DNA from 3 places in the Oceanobacillus sp. GQ8 genome. Region 1 is predicted to be linked to each of the others. Evidence: predicted binding sites of a transcription regulator. Region 1 holds the regulator's gene; each other region holds the start of a gene.

Region 1 (2,280 bases):
TAAGCGGTTTCAGATAAACTTGCTGTATCCGCCATTTGGTTTTCAAGCTTGCGAATTTCTTCTTCCTTGCTTACTAGTCCAGAAAACACACCTAGCATCTCATCCCATATAGTTAGGTTGGAGTCGAGAGCAGTATGCTGCGAAAGATAACCTATGGTCAAATCCTTTGGTTTGAAAAGTTCCCCGCTATCATATGTCAATTCTCCGGCCATGATCTTTAAAAGCGTGGATTTACCAGCACCATTTCTGCCTACTAGCGCGATTCTGTCGTTCTCTTTTACTTCTAATTTTATATTTGATAGTATTTCATCCGCTCCGAAAGCCTTTGAAATTCCATTAACCTGCATAAGTATCATACCTGTCACCTCATCTCTCTTAGTTTACCTTACCTAGACACATCAGTAAAATACAAGATGCTGTCAAAAATTTCATAATGAATTGTGAAAAGAATCACGACTTATTATTAAGTTTCTGCTAAAATAGAGGGAGAGAGAAATGAAAAATAGACCAGTTTTACCAGATTACATAGCATTTTCAGCAGAGAGGGCAACGCGCTGCTCTGTGAATGATAATTTTAATACATAATTATTGTACCGAAAGAAGGAATAACGATGGATCAAAATAAAATACCACAAGCGACTGCTAAACGATTGCCATTATATTACCGCTTTCTTAATAACTTAAATCACCAAGGTAAAAAACGTGTCTCTTCCAAGGAATTAAGCGAAGCAGTAAAAGTAGATTCCGCCACGATACGCAGAGACTTCTCCTACTTTGGCGCGCTCGGTAAGAAGGGGTATGGATACAATGTTGAATATTTGCTCGGTTTCTTCAGGAAAACCCTGGACCAAGACGAGTTAACCGATGTTGCCTTAATTGGTGTCGGTAATCTTGGTACCGCATTCTTGCATTATAACTTTATGAAAAACAATAACATAAAGATCCAAATGGCATTCGACGCAGATGAAAACAAAGTCGGCTCTACCATTGGTGGGGTTCCTATTTATCACATTAAGGATATGGAAGAAAAGCTTAATGGGATTAAGGTCGCCATTTTGACCATTCCAGCGAGTGAAGCAGACGGGATAACAGATAGACTTGTTGAGCATGGCATCACGGGTATACTCAACTTCACCCCAGCAAGAATATCGGTACCTAGCCACATTCGTGTGCACCACATTGATCTCGCAGTAGAACTGCAAGCATTAGTGTATTTCCTAAAACATTATCCACTTGTATCAGAAGAGATAGAAGAAATAGAAGAATAAAGTCATGTTGACAAAGCCCTTCAAATTTGAAGGGCTTTTATTTTGTTTGATTAAAAGGAGTTTGGCAGATGAATAGAAAAAGAGAAGATCGAGGCTATTCCAATCAACCGGAAGAGCGATCCAATCGATCATAGAAGCGTTGCAATCAACCAAACACTTCATCACTCCCATACCTTGTACTAAACAAACGACATTTGATGAATATTCAAAAATACCTCTTTTATCTGAAAACTATACAGGGAATAAGACATCTGTCTATTCACTTAGTAATGAGGTATGATTATGACTGGTTTGCTGTTGCAGGATAACTTAACTTTAGGAGGTAAGGTAAATATGAAAAAATTTGTAGTTCTCATAACAGTACTTATTATCGCTTTATTCCTTAGTGCGTGCTCTGAGTCAACGAGCAGTGAAGAACCAAGTGATGAGAAAGAAAAAGAAGAAGAAACAGAAGCGGAGGAAGAGCCAGAGGAAGAGGCTGTTCCAGGCGATGAAGAGTTGTTTGAGGTACTAGAGGTGAATATTCAGTCTATGATGGATCAAGACATAGATGCACATATGGAAACCATACATAGCGAATCACCTGCCTATAACAGTACTAAAGACTTATTAGACCAAGTATCTGCTTATACATTGGATATGAAGTTGTCTGATCTAGCTGTTGAAGAGAAATCGGAAGAAGAAGCACGAGTAGCTTATATACAGACTTCCATGAAAGTAGATGGACCAGAATACCAGAATAACCTTACGAAGGGTGTTCATACATTGAAACCTGAAGACGGGGTATGGAAGATATATGGCTCAGAAGTAAAAGAAACCATTCCACTCGATGAAAACGGAGAAGAGATAGAAGAAGGAGCAGCTGAAGATGTTGCGATGGAAGGGCAGTATGCTGATTTGATCACCTCATTGGAAATGCCTTTTGATAGCGATAAATGGGTGCTTGGTAATTATAATGAAGCCCAAGGAGAAGGGATTGCAGAATTTCTAATTAATGATGAAACGTTTCAGA
Region 2 (2,280 bases), on a different contig from region 1:
TTGAGCTATCAACACGTCCAGAGAAATCGCTCGGGTCTGATGAGCTCTGGGATCATGCAGAAAATTCTTTAGAAAATGTGCTTAAGCAAATGGGTGTCGCATACCAGGTGAATGAGGGAGATGGCGCGTTTTATGGTCCGAAAATTGATTTTCACATAAAAGATGCATTAAAGCGAAGCCACCAGTGCGCCACTATTCAACTCGATTTTCAAATGCCGGAAAAATTTGACCTCACATATATTAACGAAAAAGGGGGAAAGGAGAGGCCAGTGGTTATACATCGCGCCATATACGGTTCGATTGATCGTTTCTTTGGAATTCTTATCGAGCATTTTGCCGGGGCATTTCCTGTCTGGCTGGCACCTGTGCAAGTGCAATTACTTCCTGTTGCTGCAGCACATGTAGATTATTGTTTAAAGCTTCAGGGTGAATTGCGACAACAAGGAATCAGGGTTCACATAGATGAACGTAATGAGAAGCTAGGATACAGAATAAGGGAAGCCCAAATAAAGAAAGTTCCCTATGCACTTGTCATTGGAGATAAAGAAATAGATAGCGAGAATGTTACAGTACGAAAATATGGCGTGAAAGAAACAGAGCAATTGGCCTTCCATGATTTTAAAGAGTTACTGGAGGAGCAAGTGGCGAAGCGGGTATTGTGATAACTTCGGGACGAAGCGTCTAGTTTAAAAGATATTAGAAAGGATCGTCGTTTTGGTAAAAAAAGAGGTCAGCCCTATAGGGTTGGCTTTTTTTCGGAAATTAGTAGATATTGATGGCGGAGGTTTTGTTTTTGTGAGAAGGGGGAGTGAATAAACAAAAGGATATCCAATCGACCACAATAGCGAGTGAATCGACCAGAAAAGTGTTCCAATCGACCACAAGAGCCTTCCAATCAACCAAGCTAATGCTGGAATTGAGGTAATCACTCAGGACCAATGTTCTCTTCTAAAAGTGCTTATGAAACCCCATCTGTAAAATGTTCACTTTTTGTTCTAATTTCCATGAACATTTTATGACAGAAAATACTTTTTAATTGTTTTTCTCCTTATCCGGTATTAAGATAATAATATGTTTGTGAAGTTTGTAACAATAATAGTTTTGTAGTTTTAGAATATAGCTAATTTATAAGGAAGGAGTATCTCTATGAAAATAAAATGGATGATACTAGCAGCTATCCTCACTGTACTTACTGTATTAACAGGCTGTGAGCCATTAGCTGTATTGGATCCAAAGGGACCACAAGCACAGACGCAGGCAGATGTTATCTTACTTTCCATTGGAATTATGTCGTTTATCGTCATTGCAGTCTTTGCAATTTTAATTTTTATGCTGGTTAAATATCGTGCGTCTAAACAGCCCGAGGATTATAAGCCGCCACATATTGAAGGGAATGTTTGGGTTGAGGCGATCTGTGTAGGGATTCCTGTTCTGATTGTAGCCTATCTTTCTTTTGTATCGGTAGAGAGTAACTACAAGGTTGAAGCAACACCAGAAGGGTATGATGAAGAACCGCTAGTTGTTTACGCATCTTCTTCTGATTGGAAATGGCATTTTAGCTATCCGGAAGAAAACATAGAAACAATGAACTATCTTTATGTACCAACAGATCGCCCGCTTGAATTTAGACTGTATTCATACGGCCCGATAAGTGCTTTCTGGGTACCACAATTGGGTGGACAGAAGTACGCGATGTCCGATATGGTAACAACGCTTCATCTAGCAGCGGATGTTCCTGGTGAGTACACTGGCAGAAATGCCAACTTTAGTGGGGAAGGATTTGCAGAGCAAACGTTCAATGTAAATGCCGTCTCGCCAGATGAGTTTGATGAATGGGTGGAGGAAGTGCAAACGACTGCAGACCCAATAACTGAAGATAAGTTTGAAGAGCTTCTGGAACCAGGCCATCTTGGTCAGCAAACCTTCACAGGAACACACCTAGAGTTCATGCCTGCACCAGAAGGGGAGCATGGTGGTCATAATCATGGAGGAGATTCAGAAGAAAGCCATGATGAGCATTCTGACCATTCAGATGAAGAACACAGTGACCATTCCGAGCAAGATCATGAACACTAAATGAAAGTAATGTCCTAGTTTTTAACAATAAGGTCGGCGTGTGTCAGCGTATGTGCTGCCATGCCGGCCTGAGCATGTGAAGTTTTTTAAGAGAAAAGGCGGTTGAAAATTCGATCAGTCCTTTTTAGATGGAGTTTCAGTTTATAGCAGGTTTGAAAGGAGTAAAAAATATGGAGTTCTTTGAACGTTTTGCGATACCTCATC
Region 3 (2,280 bases), on a different contig from region 1:
GCCATCATGGTAGGAATGACTGCCGCTACTATGGTGTTTATATCGGTTATTTCGAGCAAGATGGTTCTGCTTATTCTTCTTGGAGTAATCGCGCTAGTTTCTGTAATTGTATGTCTCTACTTTGTTGCACCAGAATTATTGATGCAAATCTTTAAACCCCATCAGCTATCTAGAATTTACGGTTGGTTAGACCCTGAACATTTTCCTTCCAACTCTGGATATCAGCTGAAACAAGCAAGGATGGGGATAGGGTCAGGGCAGTTAACTGGAAATGGTTTTAATCAAGGAGTGCAAATTCAAAGTGGAAAGGTTCCTGAGGCACATACAGACTTTATTTTTGCGGTGATTGGTGAAGAATTCGGCTTCATTGGTGCTTGTATTTTAGTATTTCTTTATTTTTTTCTAATTTATCGCATGGTACTAGCTACTTTAAATGCAAAGAACCTTTTTGGAGCATACATAGGAATAGGAATTATAGCCTTAATTGCTTTTCAAGTTTTTCAAAACATTGGAATGACAATCGGATTAATGCCAATAACCGGGCTTGCCTTGCCATTTATAAGTTATGGAGGTAGTGCATTGTTAACTAACATGGCAGCGATCGGTCTCATACTCAGTATTCAGATGCGAACTAGGAAACATAATTTGTTTGATAAAGGTTTTTCGAACAACTCCGATTAAGGCGTTGAAGAGACGTTAAATGAATACTCTGTACACATGAATTGTTTTTGAATAGAAAAAAGTATATTATTAATCTTATATTGCATTAAACTTGAAGGACTTCATTTTTGTGAAATACATCACTTGTAAAATAGTAGAAATTTAGTAGCAAAGGAGCAGGACATTGAAAATAGGAATTGATAAAATCGGTTTTTACGCACCACACTTATATGTAGATATGAATAAACTAGCAATTGCAAGAGACGTGGAACCTGCTAAATTCACGATAGGCATTGGACAAGAAGAAATGGCGTTTGCCCCAATGACACAGGATACGGTAACACTTGCAGCCAATGCTGCCTTAAATATTTTAGATGAAGCGGATAAACAAAAGATTGACTTTGTTATTTTCGGTACAGAAACAGGTATCGACAGCTCAAAAGCATCAGCTGTTTATGTGCATGATTTGCTTGGGATAAATCCTGATGCACGTAGTATTGAAATGAAACAAGCCTGTTATGCAGCTACGGCAGCCATCCAAATGGCTAAAGGGCATATTGCGTTAAACCCAGAAAGCAAAGTATTGGTACTTGCATCTGATATTGCCCGATATGGACTTCGTACTGGTGGGGAAGCTACCCAAGGTGCGGGAGCGGTTGCCATGTTAATTAGTGCCGACCCGAAAATACTTGCGCTTGAGGAGAAAAGTGCTTACCATACGAGTGATGTAATGGATTTTTGGCGCCCTACTTATACAGATAAAGCACTCGTTGATGGTAAACTATCGAATGAACAATACATTGAATTTTTTGCGAAGGTTTGGGAGCAATATAAAGCAAAAACAGATGTTTCCTTTTCTGATTTCGAAGCAATTTGCTTCCATCTCCCATATACGAAGATGGGGCAAAAAGCATTAAAGCCCCTTTTACCTGAGACAGATGAAGTTACACAAAACAGATTGTTAGAAAATAATGAGGCAAGCAAAACGTATAATAAACGTATTGGCAATATTTATACCGGCTCACTCTACCTCAGCCTGCTATCTCTATTGGAAACAAAAGAGGATTTGGAAGAAGGAGCAAGAATTGGGTTATTCAGCTACGGCTCTGGTGCTGTAGGCGAATTCTTTTCCGGTATTTTGCAACCAGGCTTTAAAAGCGCTCTGCAACCTACTAGGCATAAAGAAATACTTGATTCTAGAAAAGAAATTGATGTTGCCGAATATGAGGAACGATTTAATAACACCCTTCCAACCGATGGCTCTACTCTAGAACTAGATAAGGAAGATGATCCTTCTTCTATCTACCTAGCTGGAATAAAAGACCATATGCGTCAGTATATAAATGATAATAGATAGTACTTTTACAGGTGCTTACTGTTTAATCAAAGAAAATCCCAAGATACATGACACGTATCTTGGGATTTTTGTTCTATAACAAAATCTTATTAAAATGGATACTCTCGATTTTCTGCTTGTACACTAATCCATTGAGTTGTTGTGAATTCATCCATTATCCATTCGCCATTAAAGCGTCCGATGCCTGATTGCTTTTCACCACCGAATGGCATATGAGCTTCATCATTAACTGGCATATCATTAATATGGACCATACCAGTTTC

What was found. Region 1 encodes Rex, which represses fermentation and respiration genes when NADH is low (regulators of the CRP and FNR family bind a similar motif). Its sites were predicted from a motif close to TTGTGAAATATTTCACAA; they were not measured.
Region 2: the regulator Rex is predicted to act here: its motif matches at 1,076-1,093, upstream of qoxA (cytochrome aa3 quinol oxidase subunit II).
Region 3: the regulator Rex is predicted to act here: its motif matches at 789-806, upstream of AC6CHS_RS12750 (hydroxymethylglutaryl-CoA synthase).

Annotation. Positions count from the first base shown of each region.
Region 1 is NZ_JCAXEV010000005.1:7,273-9,552, forward strand. It holds gene AC6CHS_RS15245 (ABC-F family ATP-binding cassette domain-containing protein) at 1-356, opposite strand, end outside; gene AC6CHS_RS15250 (redox-sensing transcriptional repressor Rex) at 612-1,268, shown strand; gene AC6CHS_RS15255 (hypothetical protein) at 1,602-2,280, shown strand, end outside.
Region 2 is NZ_JCAXEV010000006.1:248,471-250,750, reverse strand. It holds gene thrS (threonine--tRNA ligase) at 1-662, shown strand, start outside; gene qoxA (cytochrome aa3 quinol oxidase subunit II) at 1,147-2,076, shown strand; gene qoxB (cytochrome aa3 quinol oxidase subunit I) at 2,247-2,280, shown strand, end outside.
Region 3 is NZ_JCAXEV010000004.1:64,868-67,147, reverse strand. It holds gene rodA (rod shape-determining protein RodA) at 1-681, shown strand, start outside; gene AC6CHS_RS12750 (hydroxymethylglutaryl-CoA synthase) at 845-2,017, shown strand; gene AC6CHS_RS12745 (aldehyde dehydrogenase family protein) at 2,107-2,280, opposite strand, start outside.